2 regions of the Sporacetigenium mesophilum DSM 16796 genome follow, and region 1 is predicted to be linked to the other one. Evidence: riboswitches for the same ligand, from Rfam matches in the RefSeq annotation. Region 1 holds a riboswitch; the other holds the start of a gene.
What was found. Region 1 has a riboswitch for glycine ahead of gcvT (glycine cleavage system aminomethyltransferase GcvT). Riboswitches for the same ligand answer to the same signal wherever they lie in the genome.
Positions count from the first base shown of each region.

Region 2: another riboswitch for glycine. It lies ahead of BS62_RS08260 (GrdX family protein); the one in region 1 lies ahead of gcvT (glycine cleavage system aminomethyltransferase GcvT).

Region 1 covers NZ_JCANUR010000001.1:178,521-183,959, forward strand. The annotation lists gene BS62_RS00895 (hypothetical protein) at 169-333, shown strand; gene lplA (lipoate--protein ligase) at 411-1,391, opposite strand; glycine riboswitch at 1,593-1,691, shown strand; glycine riboswitch at 1,695-1,775, shown strand; gene gcvT (glycine cleavage system aminomethyltransferase GcvT) at 1,839-2,945, shown strand; gene gcvH (glycine cleavage system protein GcvH) at 3,002-3,385, shown strand; gene gcvPA (aminomethyl-transferring glycine dehydrogenase subunit GcvPA) at 3,387-4,730, shown strand; gene gcvPB (aminomethyl-transferring glycine dehydrogenase subunit GcvPB) at 4,727-5,439, shown strand, end outside.
Region 2 covers NZ_JCANUR010000008.1:49,628-55,066, forward strand. The annotation lists gene BS62_RS08245 (DUF362 domain-containing protein) at 1-690, shown strand, start outside; gene trmL (tRNA (uridine(34)/cytosine(34)/5-carboxymethylaminomethyluridine(34)-2'-O)-methyltransferase TrmL) at 702-1,172, shown strand; gene BS62_RS08255 (DegV family protein) at 1,260-2,105, shown strand; glycine riboswitch at 2,392-2,494, shown strand; gene BS62_RS08260 (GrdX family protein) at 2,586-2,960, shown strand; gene trxB (thioredoxin-disulfide reductase) at 2,981-3,928, shown strand; gene trxA (thioredoxin TrxA) at 3,949-4,266, shown strand; gene BS62_RS08275 (glycine/sarcosine/betaine reductase component B subunit) at 4,339-5,439, shown strand, end outside.

The DNA.
Region 1 (5,439 bases):
TGCTTCTCAAGGCCGTTGGCGACATGAGCAAAGCGAATTTTTGTTTAAAATGAGAGAGAAATGTCGTAAATAAATTTTAAATTTATGTATAACATAATGCTATATAGTCATATAATAACTTAAACCAAAAATGGTAACAAACTAAAAAATTAAAAAGGAGTGATAACTATGCCATTTGTAAACAGCATAGCAAAATCTGAAACAAGAGGTTCAAAATGTTCTTTATGTGGTAATGAGGTTAAGGAAAATGAATTTTCAGTAGCTTATGATAAGGAAAATTCAAATCTAGTATGTCTTTGTAAAGAATGTGAAGAGGTACCAAAATGGAAATAGACATTAGCGATATTAAAAGATTAGATATTACTTAAAAAGAGCCCTACATTATATAAATGAAGGCTCTTTTTTAATTTTTATATTAATCCATTAACAATGTCTTCTATTGTAGCGCCAGCCATATAATCGTCAATGTCAATATTTGATAATATAGATTTTATTTCTTCCTCATTATGTTTTGTTCCTATTAGTAAAGTTTCAATATCAGAGACATTAGACTTTCCGAAAAAGTCTCCGCATACTTTAATATCAGTTATTATTCCCTTTTCAACATTTAAATAAAATTCTATATTTCCACCTGCATACTTTAATTCATTCATTAGGGTGTATTTAGGTGAGTTTCCAAAATTCCACTCCCAAGTATTGTATTTTTCATCGTATAACTTTTTTATGTTATTTAAATCATCTTCTGAGAATTTATAAATTTTATAATCAGTATTTGTTTGGGATATATGTTTCATAATCATATCTTTAAATTCTAATATGGTTAAAGGGCTTTTTAGATGTTCACTAATATTTGTTACCCTACTTGCTACTGACTTTACGCCTTTTCCTTCAAATTTAGATGGCTTTACCTTTAGAGCAGAAGAGATATCTGTTATTACTGAAGTAAATAATAAAGTACCATGATGCATAACTTTGTTTTTATAATTGCATTGAGCATTTCCTGAGAATTTCTTGCCTGATATGGTTAAGTCGTTTCTTCCAGAAAATTCAGCGTCTACAGATAATTCTTTTAGTATATCTATAATAGGCTGGGTAAACTTTCTAAAATTATTAAAGCTTTTAGCATCATCTGTTGATATAAAAGTAAAGTTTAAATTTCCTAAGTCGTGAAATACGGCTCCTCCCCCTGTTAACCTTCTAACTACAGGTATAGACTTTTCTTTAACATAGTCATAATTTATTTCTGACAATGTATTTTGATTTTTACCCACAATAATTGAAGGATCATTTCTCCATAACATAAAAACATCTTCATTAAAGTTTTTTAATATGTATTCCTCCGCTGCTAAATTAAAATTAGGATTTGTGAGATTATTATCAATAAATAGCATATTTATCCCCCTTGATTATTTATTTTATTAAATACTATCAGATATATTATTAGAATTCAACAGTATATTATTATCTTAAAAGATAGCATCTATAAGTAGCTAATATTACACTTGTTAAGATATTAATTAAGGTACTTTTTTGTAAATACTATAGTATAATAACAACATAAAGGAAAATTTTAGAAAATTTAATATTATCAGACGATATTAGCGGGAGATATCCATTAGGGTAGCCGAAGAAGCAATAAATTAATGCCGATTAATTTAGAATCTTTCAGGCAAAGGGACTGTTAATTGATGATACTCTGGAAAGTCCCGTTAGGGCGCCGAAGAAGAAAGGTAAGTTTAAAAGTTTTACCAAAGCTTTCAGGTAAATATACAGAGATATGAAGGCGTATATTACTTATGCTTTCATATCTCTTTTTAATTTATAAAGGGGGTGTATTAATGGATAATGTAAAAAAAACTACACTATATGATGCACATAATAAGTATGGGGGAAAGATTATAGAATTTGCTGGATGGCTTATGCCGGTACAGTATGAGGGCATAATTGAAGAACATGAAGCAGTGAGAAACAATGCTGGGTTATTCGATGTATCACATATGGGAGAGGTAGAAGTAAAGGGTAGAGATGCATTTAAATATGTTCAAAACTTAGTTACAAATGACATAGGTTTGCTTGTAGACAACCAGGTAATATATACATTTATGTGTTATGAAGATGGTGGAATAGTTGATGATCTTTTGGTTTATAAATTTGATGAAGATCATTACTATTTAGTTATTAACGCTGGAAATATAGAAAAAGATTTTGAATGGATGATCAATAATAAAGAAAGTTATGAAGTTGAAGTTGTAAATATTTCTAGTGAAGTTTCTGAAGTTGCAATTCAAGGACCAAAAGCTCAAGAAATACTTCAAAATTTAACAGATTTTAATTTAGATGAAATAAAGTTTTTTTACTGCAAAAGAGATGTATTAATTGATGGAGTCAAATGCCTTGTTTCAAGAACAGGTTATACAGGGGAAGATGGATTTGAAATTTATACTGAAAATCAGTACATTGAAAAAATTTGGGATAGTATATTAGAGACAGGAAAGCCTTATGGCATTAAGCCAGCGGGATTAGGTTGTAGAGATACATTGAGATTTGAAGTAGCTCTGCCTTTATATGGAAATGAGATATCAAAAGATATAACGCCATTAGAAGCAGGATTAGGATATTTTGTAAAACTAAATAAAGAGAGCTTTATAGGTAGAGAGGCTCTTATAAAACAAAAGAATGACGGGTTAAATAGAAAGCTTGTTGGTTTTGAATTAAAGGGAAGAGGAATTCCAAGACATGGTTACTCAGTTGAATTTAATGGTGAGAATATTGGAGTTGTAACTACTGGTTATTTTTCACCAACTCTTAAAAAAAATATAGGTCTAGCTCTTATAGATTCTAAGTATGCTGATTTAGGAACTGAAATAGATATTTTAATTAGAAATAAACCTGTAAAAGCTGAAGTTATTAATAAGAAATTCTACAAAAAAAATTATAAAGAATAAAGCAAGTTACAAATTAATAAATTTTTTATTAAGAATAAACTATAGGGGGATTAATTATGAAAATTTTAGAAGGATTACTTTATAGCAAGGACCACGAATGGGTAAAGGTAGATGGAGATAAAGCTTATATTGGAATTACTGATTTTGCTCAACATGCTCTGGGAAGTATTGTTTATGTTGAATTACCTGAACTAGATACAGAATTAAGTGCTAATGATACATTTGGTGCTGTAGAGTCAGTTAAGGCAGCTTCTGATTTATTTATTCCAATTGATGGTGTAGTAGTTGAAGTAAACGAAGCTTTAGAAGATAATCCTGAGCTGGTAAATGAAGATGCTTTTAAAAATTGGATGATTGTTGTTGAAATATCAGACAAATCTCAGCTAGAGGATTTATTATCAGCAAATGATTACGAAGAGTTTTGTAGCAAGGAGGCATAATATGTTTCCTTATATACCTAATACTGATTTAGAACGAAAAAAGATGCTTGAAAGTATTGGAATAAATAATGTTGAAGAATTGTTTATTGATATTCCTGAAAATGTAAAATTAAACAGAAGACTAGATATTAATGGGCCAATGTCAGAACTTGAAGTAAGCAAGGAAATAAAAGATATTTCAAATAAAAATCTAAATAATGAAGATTTAGTTTGTTTTCTTGGAGCAGGTTCATATGACCATTATATACCTTCAGTTGTAAGGCATATTACATCGCGATCAGAATTTTACACTGCTTATACTCCTTACCAACCAGAAATAAGCCAAGGTACCCTTCAAGTAATTTTTGAATATCAGACAATGATTGCAGAACTTACAGGAATGGATGTATCAAACGCTTCTATGTACGATGGAGCTACGGCATGTGCTGAAGCAGCTATGGTTTCTATGGCAAGTACAAAGAGAAAAAATGTAGTAGTTTCTAAAACTGTAAATCCTGAAACTAGAAAAGTATTAGAAACATACATGAGATTCCATGGTGGAGAAGTTATAGAAGTAGATTTTAGAGATGGAGAAACAGATATAGAAAGCCTAAATAAATCAGTAGATAAAAATACTGCTTGTGTTATTGTTCAAAATCCAAACTTTTTTGGAGTAGTAGAGGATTTAACTGAAGTTGAAAAAATAACACATGCAAATAAGGCATTGTTAGTAATGAATGTTGATCCAATATCATTAGGTGTTTTAAAAACTCCGGGAGAAATCGGGGCAGATATTGCTGTAGGGGAAGGGCAATCTTTAGGAAATGCTATGAATTTTGGAGGTCCATATTTAGGATTTATGGCTTCATCTTCAAAGCTTATGAGAAAATTACCAGGAAGAATGATAGGGCAAACAGAGGATTTAGATGGAAATAGAGCCTTTGTCTTGACTCTTCAAGCTAGAGAACAACACATAAGAAGAGAAAAGGCAACATCAAATATATGTTCAAATCAAGCATTAAATGCCCTTGCAGCTACTGTTTATATGTCTGTTATGGGTAAAGATGGTATTAGAGAAGTAGCTAAGCAGTGCATGCAAAAATCTCACTATGCTTATAACGAGTTAATAAAATCAGGAAAATGTAAATCTGTTTTTAACAAACCATTTTTTAAAGAGTTTGCAGTAGAAGCTATGGAAGATACAAATAAGGTTAATGATAAGCTTTTAAAGGAAGGTATTTTAGGTGGATATTCCTTAGAAAAAGACTATCCTCAATTAAAGAATTCTATTTTATTCTGTGTAACGGAAAAGAGAAGTAAAGAAGAAATAGATAAGTTAGTTAAATTGATGGAGGGGATAGTATGAAGGAATATAATAAATTAATATTTGAAATATCAAAAGAAGGAAGAACTGCCTATAGGCTTCCAAAGTGCGATGTACCTGAGTACAATGAAGAATTAATTCCAGAGCATTTACTTAGAAATAAAACCTTGGAACTACCAGAGGTTAGTGAAGTAGATGTTGTAAGACATTATACTTTATTATCAAATAAAAATTATGGTTTAGATGCTGGTTTTTATCCACTTGGCTCTTGTACTATGAAATATAATCCCAAAATTAATGAAGATATGGCTTCACTTCCTAAATTTACAGGTGTTCATCCATACCAACCAGAAGATACTGCTCAAGGATGTCTTGAACTTATGTACAATTTAGAAGAAAAGCTTTCAGAAATAGTTGGAATGGACGGATTTTCATTACAACCAGCAGCAGGATCACATGGTGAGCTTGCAGGGCTTATGATAATAAAAGCTTATCATGAAAGTAGAGGAGACTATAATAGAAAGAAAATAATAGTTCCAGATTCTGCCCATGGTACTAACCCTGCCAGTGCTTCTGTTGCAGGATTTGACATTATTGAAATAAAATCTGACGAATATGGAAATGTTGATTTAGAAAATCTAAAAGCTGTTTTAGGTGAAGATATTGCCGGACTTATGCTTACTAATCCAAGTACTCTTGGTTTATTTGAAACTAACATAAGTGAAATAGCAGGCCTTGTTCACGGAGCAGG
Region 2 (5,439 bases), on a different contig from region 1:
AAAACACATGTAATGGCTACGTATACTGGAGGAGTAAAAAACTTATTTGGTGTAGTGCCTGGAATGTCAAAAGCTGAATATCACTTTAAAATGCCCGATCTAAAGGATTTTACCGATGCATTAGTAGATATATGTGAATATGTAAAACCCACATTAACAATAATGGATGGGATAATAGGTATGGAAGGTGAAGGGCCATCAGCTGGAATACCTAGAAAGGTGGGTTTACTTATAGGATCATCTAATCCATATGCTTTAGATGTTGTTGGATGTAAAATAATAAATTTAGCCCCTAATACTGTTCCTACAGTACAACGAAGTTTAGAAAGAAAACTTTTAAAAGAGGATTTCTCTGATATAATTATAGTTGGTGAAAAGCTTGAAGATAAAATAATAAAAGATTATAAAATTCCTAAAAATAGAAATATAAACTTTTTTAAAGGAAAAATGCCTAAAGTATTTGAACAATATATAACTTTATTCTTTACTCCAAAACCTGCAATAAGATATGAGGATTGCGTTAAGTGTGGAGAATGCGCAAGAGTTTGTCCTGCTAAAACTATATATATGAATGATAAAGGGCCTAATATAAATTTAAATTCTTGTATAAGATGTTATTGTTGTCATGAACTGTGCCCCAAAAAAGCAATTGATGTAAAAAGACCTTTTGTATTTAGACACATAAAATAAGGAGTGATAATATGGCTTTAAATATAGTACTTGTAGAACCTGAAATACCTCAAAATACAGGAAACATAATAAGAACTTGTGCAGCAACTAAATCTAAACTTCACTTAGTTAGACCATTAGGGTTTTCTATGGATGACAAATATTTAAAAAGATCAGGTCTAGATTATTTAGACTTAGTAGATATACAATACTATGATAGCTTTGATGAATTAAAACAAAAAAATCCAGAAGGAAAATTTTTTTATGGTACTACTAAGGTAAAACAAACTCATTCAGATGTGGAGTATGAAGATAATTGTTTTTTAGTATTTGGAAAAGAAACCAAAGGACTTCCTGAAGACTTAATAAAAGCAAATTTAGACACTTGTATAAGAATACCTATGCTAAATATTGAGAGAGCTAGGTCTCTGAATTTATCTAACTCAGTAGCCATAGTAGTATATGAAGCATTAAGACAACTAGATTATCCTGGTATGAGATAATAGTGTAGAATTACCAAGGAGTAATAAATTAAATATTGAATATATATAATATGAGTAAATAATTAATATATAGAGGGAGATTACACAATGAGTAATATAAAAGTTGTATGTGATAGTTTATCAGACATACCAAAAACTTTAATAGGTGAATACGATATAGATATCGTTCCTCTAACTATTATAATTGATGGACAAGAATATAAAGATGGAATAGATATATCCATAAATGAATTTTATACAAAACTTAGAACTGAAAAAGTTATACCAAAAACTTCTCAAGCTACATACATCCAATTCAAAGAGGTCTTCGATAAACATGTAAAATATGGAAAAACTGTATTATACATTGGTGGATCATCTGTAGCATCGGGAACGTATCAATCCGGAATTATGGCTAAAAACGATATTGATGGAGAGATATACACTTTTGATACTATGAGTTTTTCTTATGGTGCTGGTATGCAGGTTGTTCAAGCTGCAAAAATGGCTAAAGAAGGAAAAAATATAGAAGATATATTAAATGAACTAAAAATAATGAGAGATAAAATGAATGTTATATTTTCTGTAGATACGCTAGAATATCTACAAAAGGGTGGTCGAATATCTTCTACTAAGGCTGCAATAGGGACTATGTTAAACATAAAACCTATTTTAGAAGTGAAAGATGGATTGGTTACAAACATAGCTCAAGTTAGAGGAAAAAGAAATGTTATCTCCAAAATTATAGAGCTAGTTAAAGAAAGAGGAGGAACAAGCCTTAGTGATAAAACAATTGGTATTGGCCATGGAGACAACCAAGAAGAGCTAGAAAAATTAAAGGAAATTATACAAAAAGAGATAAATCCAAAAGATATAGTCGTGGTAGATGTAGGAACGTCTATAGGAACTCACGCAGGTCCTGGAGTAATGGGTATATTTTATATAAAAGAATAATAAATGAACCTTATAATATATATTATAAGGTTCATTTATTATGTTTATAATATATATATTTGTCGAAAAGATATTTATTATTTTAAGAAGGAGATTATATTAAAAAGGCGAAATTATATCATAAGTGTGAAAAGATAATTTAATTTAGTCATAAATATTGAATTATTATAATAGAATAGATTGTAGGTTTTAAAATACAAAAAAAAATAAAAAATTAACAAAATTGTATTGAATAAAAAAATTAAAAATTGTATAATTATGGTATAGAAAAGCGAAAACAGTCTGATAGAAGGATATAGAAGAGAGCCTAAGGGCCGCCGAAGGGACAAACTTAAATTTCTCCCAAGAAATTAAGTGAAATTCTCAGGCAAAAGGACTATATCTGGACAGAACCCTGGAATAAACAGGGAAAACAAATTGGGAATTTGTTTTCCCTGTTTTTTTATTGAAGACAACTTAAGGAGAAGCGAGGTGTTTTAGGTGAAAGTATTAACAAATAATCCTCTTGTTAGAGATAGTAATTTAAATAAAGATATTGAGTTTTTAGAGGAAGATTATATAGGTATACTTAAAATATGTAGAGATTACATACACTCTGGATACAGGCTACTATCTCATCCACTTTACGGAAGTGTAAAACCGAATGAAACACCATATAGGACTATAATATTAAAGCATGATAAGGACTTAGATATTAATTCTGTGATGTTGATAGAAGAAGCTTTAAGTACGGCTACAAAATTCAGAGGGAATTTTGATACACCAAAATGGCCTCTGAATATAATAGAGGACTTCCAAGTAGTAGACTTTGATATATTCAAAAACACAATAGAAAGAATTGAGTATGTAATATAAAAGGAGGAGGGCTTATGGAGATGCAAAATGTATATGATGTAATAATAATAGGTGCGGGCCCAGCAGGTTTAGCATCAGGTCTTTATGGAGCAAGAGCTAAAATGAAGACTCTAATAATAGAAAAAGATAAAACAGGTGGTCAAATAGTTACAACTGATGAAGTTGCAAATTACCCAGGTTCTATACCAGATGCTACAGGTCCAAGCTTAATCGCTAGAATGGTTGAGCAATGCAAAGAATTTGGAGCAGAAATGATAAAAGATACTATACTAGACACAGATCTAGAATCAGATATAAAGGTTTTAAAAGGAGAAAAAGGGGAATATAGAGCTAAATCTATAATAATAGCTACTGGTGCTAGTCCAAGAAAGTTAGGAGTTCCAGGAGAAAAAGAGCTAACAGGTAAGGGTGTATCATATTGTGCAACTTGTGATGCAGATTTCTTCACAGACTTTGAAGTATTTGTAATAGGTGGTGGAGATACTGCAATTGAAGAAGGAATGTACTTAACTAAGTTCGCCAGAAAAGTAACAATAGTACATAGAAGAAATGAGTTTAGATGTGCAAAGTCTATAGAAGAAAAAGCTAAAAGAAACTCTAAAGTAGAATTCTTATTAGATACAGTTGTTAAAGAAGTAAAAGGCGATGGGATACTAGAGTCTGTAGTATTTGAAAACACTAAAACTGGTGAGGTATTTGAATATCAAGCTGATGAAGAAGATGGAACAATGGGAGTATTTGTATTTGTAGGATTCTTACCACAAACTAGTTTATTTAAAGGAAAAATAACTTTAAATGAATCAGGGTACGTATTAACTGATCCAGACATGAAAACAAATATACCAGGAGTATTTGCGGCTGGGGATTGTAGAGAAAAATCTTTGAGACAGGTAGTTACTGCTACTGCTGATGGTGCAATAGCCGTTGTAGCAGCAGAGAAATATATAGAGTCAAAATTTGAACACTAATATCAAAGGAGGTATTTAATATGTTTGTACTTGATAAAGAAATTTTTGAAGAAGAAGTATTAAAAGCTGAAGGGTTAGTTTTAGTTGACTATTGGAGTGATGGTTGTGAGCCATGTAAGGCTTTATTACCAGATATAGAAGCATTATCAGAAGTTTATGGAGATAAAGTTAAATTCTGTAAACTAAACACAACTGGAGCTAGAAGGCTAGCTATATCACAAAAAGTATTAGGATTGCCTACAATAGCTATGTACAAAGAAGGACAAAAAATAGATGAGGTAACTAAAGATGATGCTAGCAAAACTAGCATAGAAGAAATGATAAAGAAACATATATAATTACTTAAGTTAAAAAAATTTGAGAACAATTCAGTTCTTAACTTTTAAAATAAATACTAGGAGGTGCACCAAATGCGTCTTGAATTAGGAAATATCTTCATAAATGATGTGAAATTCGCTGATGCAACTAAGGTTGAAAATGGCGTTTTATATATCAACAAAGAAGAAATGATAAGAGAAATTGGTGGAGATGAGCACATAAAGTCAATAGACCTAGAATTAGCTCATCCAGGAGAAAGTGTAAGAATAACTCCTGTTAAAGATGTTATAGAACCAAGAGTAAAAGTAGAAGGTAATGGTGGAATATTCCCAGGAATACTTTCTAAGGTTGATACAGTAGGAGAAGGTAGAACTCATGCATTAAAAGGTATGGCTGTTGTAACTACTGGTAAAATAGTTGGCTTCCAAGAAGGTATAGTAGATATGACTGGACCTGGAGCTGAATATACTCCATTCTCTAAACTGCACAATGTAGTGGTAATAGCTGAACCAGTTGATGGATTAAAGCAATATGACCATGAAAAAGCTGTTAGAATGATAGGATTCAAAGCTGCTAGATATTTAGGAGAAGCTGCTAGAAATGTTAATCCAGATGAAGTAAAAGTTTATGAAACTAAACCTTTAATGGAATCTGTAAAAGAATATCCAGAGCTTCCTAAGGTTGGATATGTTTATATGTTACAAACTCAAGGATTACTACATGATACATATGTATACGGTGTAGATGCAAAGCAAATAGTTCCTACTTTATTATATCCAACTGAATTAATGGACGGTGCAATAGTAAGTGGTAACTGTGTTTCTGCTTGTGATAAGAACCCAACTTATGTTCACTTAAATAACTCTGTAGTAGAAGACTTATACGCAGGACACGGAAAAGATTATAACTTCGTAGGCGTTATCATAACAAATGAAAACGTTTACTTAGCAGATAAAGAAAGATCTTCTAACTGGACTGCTAAGTTAGCTAAGTACTTAGGATTAGACGCAGTTATAGTTTCTCAAGAAGGATTTGGTAACCCAGATACTGACCTTATAATGAACTGTAAGAAAATAGAAATGGAAGAAATAAAAACTGTTATAGTTACAGATGAGTATGCTGGTAGAGACGGTGCTTCTCAATCATTAGCAGATGCTGATGTTAGAGCAAATGCAGTTGTTACTAATGGTAAT